DNA from 2 places in the Pseudomonas sp. 31-12 genome. Region 1 is predicted to be linked to the other one. Evidence: predicted binding sites of a transcription regulator. Region 1 holds the regulator's gene; the other holds the start of a gene.
The links. Region 1 encodes FliA, which starts transcription of late flagellar genes. Its sites were predicted from a motif close to CTAAAGTTTNNNNNNNNNNNGCCGNTAA; they were not measured.
Positions count from the first base shown of each region.

Region 2: a site for FliA is predicted at 1,916-1,943, ahead of DJ564_RS25660 (methyl-accepting chemotaxis protein). Genes of this name have one in related genera too.

Region 1 covers NZ_CP029482.1:2,009,260-2,013,266, forward strand. The annotation lists gene flhF (flagellar biosynthesis protein FlhF) at 1-633, shown strand, start outside; gene fleN (flagellar synthesis regulator FleN) at 750-1,580, shown strand; gene fliA (RNA polymerase sigma factor FliA) at 1,577-2,317, shown strand; gene DJ564_RS09300 (chemotaxis response regulator CheY) at 2,485-2,856, shown strand; gene DJ564_RS09305 (protein phosphatase CheZ) at 2,879-3,667, shown strand; gene DJ564_RS09310 (chemotaxis protein CheA) at 3,721-4,007, shown strand, end outside.
Region 2 covers NZ_CP029482.1:5,423,270-5,427,276, forward strand. The annotation lists gene DJ564_RS25645 (DUF721 domain-containing protein) at 1-295, shown strand, start outside; gene DJ564_RS25655 (helicase HerA-like domain-containing protein) at 414-1,901, opposite strand; gene DJ564_RS25660 (methyl-accepting chemotaxis protein) at 2,090-3,979, shown strand.

The DNA of each region.
Region 1 (4,007 bases):
ATGGGCAAGACCACCACCCTGGCCAAGCTCGCGGCCCGCTACGTGCTCAAATACGGCGCGCAAAACATCGCGCTGGTGAGCATGGACAGCTACCGTATCGGTGCTCAGGAACAATTGAAGACCCTGGGCCGGATCCTCAACGTGTCGGTAACTCACGTCGATCCGGGCCAATCGCTGGTGCAGGCGCTGGATCCATTGTTGCGCAAGCGCGTGGTGCTGATCGATACCGCGGGCCTTCAGGCCAGCGATCCGGCCCTGCGCATGCAGCTCGAAAGCCTGGCTGGACGTGGCATCAAGTCAAAAAACTATCTGGTTCTGGCAACCACCAGCCAGAAACAGGTTCTAACGGCCGCTTATCACAGTTACAAGCGCTGCGGGCTAGCTGGCTGCATCCTGACTAAACTGGATGAAACGGCAAGTCTGGGCGAGGTGTTGAGCCTGGCGATCAGTCATGAATTGCCGGTGGCTTACCTGACCGATGGCCCGCGTATTCCAGATGATTTGCATCTGCCGCGTCGTCATCAGTTGGTCAGTCGCGCCGTAAGCGTGCAAATGCAGGAAGAACCCAGCGAAGAAGCCATGGCTGACATGTTCGCTGATATTTACCACAGCCCGACCAGGCAGGTTGGCTGAGGTACTAATGAACAGTTTTTGTACCTACATCGATGGTCTGCCATGCATTGTTCAGTTGATGAACGCGCAGCCAGTAATGTGGCCTCCGTCTATGCAAGACAAGGTAAAGAAATAACATGGGCAGCATGCATCCCGTACAGGTGATCGCGGTGACCGGCGGCAAAGGTGGCGTCGGGAAGACTAACGTGTCAGTGAACTTGTCCCTGGCTCTAGCTGAGCTCGGCCGGCGCGTCATGCTGCTGGACGCCGATCTGGGGCTGGCGAACGTCGACGTCCTGCTAGGGCTGACACCCAAACGTACCCTGGCCGACGTGATCGAAGGCCGCTGTGAGCTGCGCGACGTTCTGTTGCAAGGCCCCGGCGGTATCCGCATCGTCCCGGCCGCGTCCGGCACACAGAGCATGGTTCATTTGAGCCCGGCCCAACACGCCGGCCTGATCCAGGCCTTCAGCGATATCGGCGACAACCTCGACGTCTTGGTGATCGACACCGCTGCGGGTATTGGTGACTCGGTAGTCAGTTTCGTTCGCGCAGCGCAGGAAGTCTTGCTGGTGGTCTGCGACGAGCCGACCTCGATCACGGATGCCTACGCGCTGATCAAACTGCTGAACCGCGATTACGGCATGAACCGTTTCCGCGTCCTGGCCAATATGGCCCAGAGCCCGCAGGAAGGTCGCAACCTGTTCGCCAAGTTGACCAAGGTCACGGACCGCTTCCTCGACGTCGCCCTACAATACGTTGGCGCGGTGCCTTACGACGAAAGCGTGCGCAAGGCTGTGCAGAAGCAGCGCGCCGTCTACGAAGCCTTCCCGCGTTCCAAGTGCGCCCTGGCGTTCAAGGCAATCGCGCAGAAGGTCGACACCTGGCCGTTACCTGCCAACCCGCGTGGGCACCTGGAGTTTTTCGTCGAGCGCCTCGTGCAACAGACCGCAGGACCCGTCCTATGACAGCCAGTGGCTACAACCTCTACAAGAAGTCGGCACGTGACGCGCAGTACGAGCTGATCGAGCGTTACGCGCCACTGGTCAAACGCATTGCTTACCACTTGCTGGCCCGTCTGCCGGCCAGTGTTCAGGTTGAAGACCTGATCCAGGCCGGGATGATCGGCCTGCTTGAAGTATCGACCAAATATGACGCCAGCAAAGGCGCGAGTTTCGAGACGTACGCGGGCATTCGAATCCGTGGCGCGATGCTCGATGAAGTACGCAAGGGGGACTGGGCGCCACGTTCGGTCCACCGCAATACCCGGATGGTCAGCGACGCAATTCGCTCGATTGAAGCTAAAACCGGTCGTGACGCTAAAGATCATGAGGTTGCGGCCGAACTCCAATTGAGTCTCGATGATTATTACGGGATTTTGAACGACACCCTGGGCAGCCGGTTATTCAGTTTCGACGATCTGTTGCAGGACGGCGAACACGAAGGGCTGCACGAGGATGGCGCGAGTGCACATCTGGAGCCGTCACGCGATCTGGAAGATGAACGCTTCCAGGCAGCGCTGGCGGACGCGATTGCCAATTTGCCGGAGCGTGAGCGACTGGTGTTGGCGCTGTACTACGACGAAGAGCTGAACCTCAAGGAAATCGGTGAGGTCCTGGGGGTCAGCGAATCGCGGGTCAGCCAGTTACATAGCCAGTGCGCGGCCCGTTTGCGGGGGCGTTTGGGGGAGTGGCGAGCGCGCTGAAGGCAGTGTGGGGACACTGCGAACGAGACCGGTGGAGTGTTGAACTGCATCGGTCGCGATCTGTTGTGCTCCAGACAGTCATCGAGTGCATTGCCGGATTGATTGAAATGGCGTGTCCAGGTGCTGGGCGCGTTTAAGACTGCTTGGAGGTCGAATTGGACAAGAACATGAAAATCCTCATCGTTGATGACTTCTCAACGATGCGGCGGATCATAAAAAACCTGTTGCGTGACCTTGGGTTCACCAACACGGTCGAGGCTGACGATGGCATCACTGCGATCCCGGTCCTCAACAGCGGCAGCATCGACTTTCTGGTAACGGACTGGAACATGCCTGGCATGACCGGCATCGATCTGCTGCGCCACGTGCGCGCGGATGAAAAGCTCAAGCACCTGCCAGTGCTGATGGTCACCGCTGAAGCCAAGCGCGAGCAGATCATCGAAGCGGCCCAGGCCGGTGTTAACGGCTATGTGGTCAAACCCTTCACGGCCCAGGCGTTGAAAGACAAAATCGAAAAGATTTTCGAACGCATCGGTTGAGCACTGCGTCACCGGGGGAGCTATGGACAATAACGAATCTTCACAGGGCGATTTTGAATCGACCCTGAAAAAACACGCGGTCGAATTGGTCAACAGCCTTGAAAAGGGCAGGTTCGGCGACGCGGTGCAACTGATCCATGAGCTCAATCAGACCCGTGACCGCGGCCTGTATCAGGAAGTGGGCAAGCTCACTCGCGAGCTGCATAGCGCGATCGTCAATTTCCAGATTGACCCGAACATGCCGCAAGCCGAGGAAGTGTCGCAGATCACGGACGCCACCGAGCGCCTGGGGTATGTGGTCAAGCTGACCGAGGCCGCCGCCAACCGCACCATGGACCTGGTGGAAAACGCCACGCCGCTGATCAACAGCCTGAGCGAAGAAGCCCAGTCGTTGAGCACGGATTGGGGTCGGTTCATGCGTCGCGAAGTCGGGGCTGAAGAGTTCCGCGAGCTGGCCCGGCGGGTCGACGGTTTCCTGACGCGCAGCAGCGAGGACAATCGCACGGTGTCGAGCAACCTTAACGACATTCTGCTGGCCCAGGATTACCAGGACCTCACCGGTCAAGTGATCAAGCGCGTGACCCAGTTGGTCACCGAAGTTGAAAGCAACCTGCTCAAACTCGTGCTCATGGCCAGTCAGGTAGACCGCTTTGCGGGTATCGAACATGACCGTGATGCGATGCTCGCTGAAAAAGATCCGCAAAAACATCTCTCTCAGGGTGAAGGTCCGCAGATTCATGCCGATAAAAGAGAAGACGTTGTGTCCGGTCAGGACGATGTGGACGATTTGTTATCCAGCCTAGGATTTTAGAGTTTTAGCATTTTAGGTTTTTTAGGTTTTTAGACCTCAGGAGCACCCCCTTAATGAGCTTCGGCGCCGATGAAGAGATCCTTCAGGATTTCCTGGTTGAGGCCGGCGAGATTCTAGAGCAACTGTCCGAACAGCTGGTCGAGCTGGAAAGCCGACCGGATGATGCGGATTTGCTCAATGCAATTTTTCGCGGTTTTCACACTGTAAAAGGGGGCGCCGGCTTCCTCCAGCTCAACGAGCTGGTGGAGTGCTGTCACATCGCCGAGAACGTGTTCGACATCCTGCGCAAGGGTGAACGTCGCGTCGACTCGGAACTGATGGACGTGGTTCTCGAAGCGCT
Region 2 (4,007 bases), 3.3 Mb from region 1:
GTGGCGCGAAGGCAGTTTATTGCTGATCGTCACCGACGGTCATTGGGCCACCCGCCTGCGTTATCAGCAAAAGCGTCTGCAACGCCAGTTACAGATGTTCGACGAATTCGCCAGCCTGACGCGGATTCTGTTCAAAGTGCAGCCGCCTACTGTTCAGCAAGGGGCAGCGGGCCATACCATCAGTTTGTCGACGGATGCCGGCGCGACCATTCAGGCCACGGCCGATGGCATCAGCGATCCGAATCTGCGAGCAGCGCTGGAGCGGCTTGCGGCGCACGCCAAACCCAAGGAATGACAAAAAACCTGTGGGAGCGGGCTTGCTCGCGAAAGCGGTGTGTCAGTCACAGTTGATGTCGACTGAAACACCGCCTTCGCGAGCAAGCCCGCTCCCACATTTGGACCGTGCCCGCTGACTATCGGCGTTTGCTGCCGCCGAGCAGCGAGCCCATCAGGCCGCGTACCAGCTGTCGGCCCAGTTGATTGGCCGCCTGGCGCATCGCCGATTTCAGCGCCTGCCCCGCCGCTGTACCGAGGAATTCCCCGGCCTTGTCGGTAAAGCTTGGCTCTTCGGCGGCCGGTTTACCCGGAACGGCGTCGGGCTCCGGCGCCAACCCTTTGCGCCCCATCAATATTTCATACGCCGATTCCCGATCAACCGGCTTGTCATACCGTCCCTTGAACGGCGACCCGGCGATCAGCATCGTGCGTTCGGTTTCGGTCAGCGGCCCGATCCGCGATTGCGGCGGGGCGACCAATACGCGCTGGACCATCTCCGGCGTGCCTTTGTCCTGCAAAGTGCCGACCAGCGCCTCGCCGATCCCCAGCTCGGTCAGCACCGACAAGGCATCAAACGCCGGGTTCGGCCGGAAACCCTCTGCCACCGCACGCAAGGATTTCTGTTCCTTGGCGGTGAAGGCGCGCAAACCATGCTGGATGCGCAGGCCCAACTGAGCCAGTACATCGTCTGGCAAGTCGCCCGGTGATTGCGTGACGAAATACACGCCCACGCCTTTGGAACGAATCAGCCGCACCACCTGCTCCAGGCGATCCTGCAACGCCTTGGGCGTGTCGGCGAACAACAAATGCGCTTCGTCGAAAAACAGCGCCAGCAGCGGTTTGTCCGAATCGCCCCGCTCCGGCAGTTGCTCGAACAACTCGGCCAGCAACCACAGCAGGAACGTCGCATACACCTTCGGCGCTTCGTGGACCAGACGACTGGCGTCCAGCAAGTGGATGCGCCCACGGCCATCGGCCGTCGGTTGCAGAATGTCTTCGAGTTGCAGCGCCGGTTCGCCGAACAACGCCTCGGCGCCTTGTTGTTCCAAAGTCGCCAGACGCCGCAACAGCGCCTGACTGGAACCGGTGGTCATCAGCGCCGCGTCGTCCCCCAGCAATTCGGGGTTGTCGCGCAGGTGATTGAGCAGCGCCTTCAAATCCTTGAGGTCCAGCAACAACAGCCCTTCGCGGTCCGCCACCTTGAATGCGGCATACAGCGCCGACTGCTGACTGTCGGTCAGCTCCAGCAGGCTGCCGATCAGCAGCGGCCCCATTTCGCTCAAGGTGGTGCGCAACGGATGACCGGACTGACCGTGAATGTCCCACAGGGTGACCGGATAGGCCGCCGGTTTGTGGTTCAGCCACGGCATCCCGGCAATCCGCTCGGCGATTTTGCCTTGCGGGTTGCCGGCGGCACCCAGGCCACACAGGTCACCCTTTATGTCTGCGGCGAACACCGCGACGCCAGCATCGCTGAAGGCTTCGGCCAGACGCTGCAACGTGACGGTTTTACCGGTCCCGGTAGCGCCCGCCACCAGACCGTGACGGTTCGCCAGGCGCATGGCCTGAGAGATTGGCTGGCCGGTCAGGTCGGCGCCGATAACGAGTTGCAATGAGTCAGGCATTTTGTCACCCATGGTTAATCTTTGATCCTGCACGGCCGATACAAATAGTTGTGAGACCAATCCGAAAATAGCGTCGGTAATTCCCTAAGGAGAGGATGGAAATATCAGCTTTTTTTCAACATTGCCCATTTAGCGTGCCTTTATAAAAGCACGCTCAGGACATTAAGACCTTAGCGGAACCCCAAGCCATGAACAAAAACCTGCGCTTCAGCCATAAAATTTTGCTTGCCGCCGCCCTCATCGTCATTGCCGCCTTCGCCTCGTTCACACTGTACAACGACTATCTGCAGCGCAACGCCATTCGCGAAGACCTGGACAATTACCTTAATGAGATGGGAGACGTCACCGCCAGCAACATCCAGACCTGGCTGGCCGGTCGTATCCTGCTGATCGATAACCTCGCTCAAAACATCGCGGTCAATCCTGAACAGGCCAACGTCGCCAGCCTGCTTGAGCAGAAAGCCCTGACGTCGACCTTCATGGCGTCCTACCTGGGCGATGCCACCGGCAGCTTCACGATTCGCCCAGACGCGAAAATGCCTGCCGGCTTCGACCCACGGGTACGCCCTTGGTACAAAGGCGCCGAAAGCAGCAGCACGGCAACCCTGACCGAACCTTACATCGATGCGGCCACTGGCCAGACCATCATCTCCATCGCCACCGCCTCGAAAAAGGCCGGGCAAAGCGTGGGCGTGGTGGGCGGCGACTTGAGCCTGCAAACCCTGATCGATACCCTCAGCGCACGTGACTTTGACGGCATGGGCTATGCCTTCCTGGTCAGCGCCGACGGCAAGATCCTGGTGCACCCGGACAAAGCCCTGGTGATGAAGTCCCTGAGCGAGGCGTACCCGAAAAACACCCCGCGCATCAGCAGCGACTTCACTGAAGTGGAGGTCGACGGCAAGACCCGCATCGTCACGTTCACGCCGATCAAAGGCCTGCCATCGGTCAACTGGTACATCGGCCTGTCGGTCGATAAAGACAAAGCCTTCTCGATGCTCAGTGAATTCCGCGCTTCGGCGGTCGTTGCGACCATCATTGCCGTAGCGATCATCATCGCGTTGCTGGGCATGCTGATCCGCATCCTGATCCGGCCGCTGCACGTCATGACCCGCGCCATGGAAGACATCGCCGACGGCGAAGGCGACCTGACCAAACGCCTGACCATCGTCAACAACGATGAATTCGGCGTTCTCGGCACCGCGTTCAACCGTTTTGTGGAACGCATTCACGGTTCGATCCGTGAAGTGTCCTCGGCCACCGGCCAGGTCAACGAAGTGGCCCTGCGTGTGGTCGCCGCGTCGAACTCGTCGATGTTCAACTCCGACCAGCAAGCCTCGCGCACCAGCAGCGTGGCCGCGGCGATCAACCAGCTCGGCGCAGCCGCTCAGGAAATCGCCCGCAACGCCGCCCAGGCGTCCAGTCAGGCCAGCGATGCCCGCAGCCTGGCCGAAGATGGACAACAAGTGGTGGATCGCAGCATCAAAGCGATGAATCAGCTGTCGAGCATGCTCAGCGCTTCGAGTACCAACATCGAATCGCTGAACAGCAAAACCGTGAACATCGGGCAGATTCTCGAAGTGATCACCAGCATCTCCCAGCAAACCAACCTGCTGGCGCTCAACGCGGCCATTGAAGCAGCGCGCGCCGGTGAAGCCGGACGTGGTTTTGCCGTGGTGGCAGACGAGGTGCGCAACCTGGCGCACCGCACGCAAGAATCGGCGCAGCAGGTACAGACCATGATCGAGGAGCTGCAAGTCGGCGCCCGCGAATCCGTCAGCACCATGAGCGACAGCCAGCGCCACAGCCAGGACAGCGTGGAAATCGCCAACCTGGCAGGCGAGCGCCTGAACAGTGTGACGTTGCGCATCGGTGAGATTGACGGAATGAACCAGTCGGTGGCGACGGCGACCGAGGAACAGACGGCGGTGGTGGAGTCGATCAACGTCGACATTACCGAGATCAATACGCTGAACCAGGAAGGTGTGGAGAACTTGCAGTCGACGTTGCGGGCGTGTTCTGACCTGGAGCAGCAGGCGGCGCGTCTTACGCAGTTGGTGGGCAGTTTCCGTATTTAGTGTCTGATAGGGCCCAATCGCTAGCAGG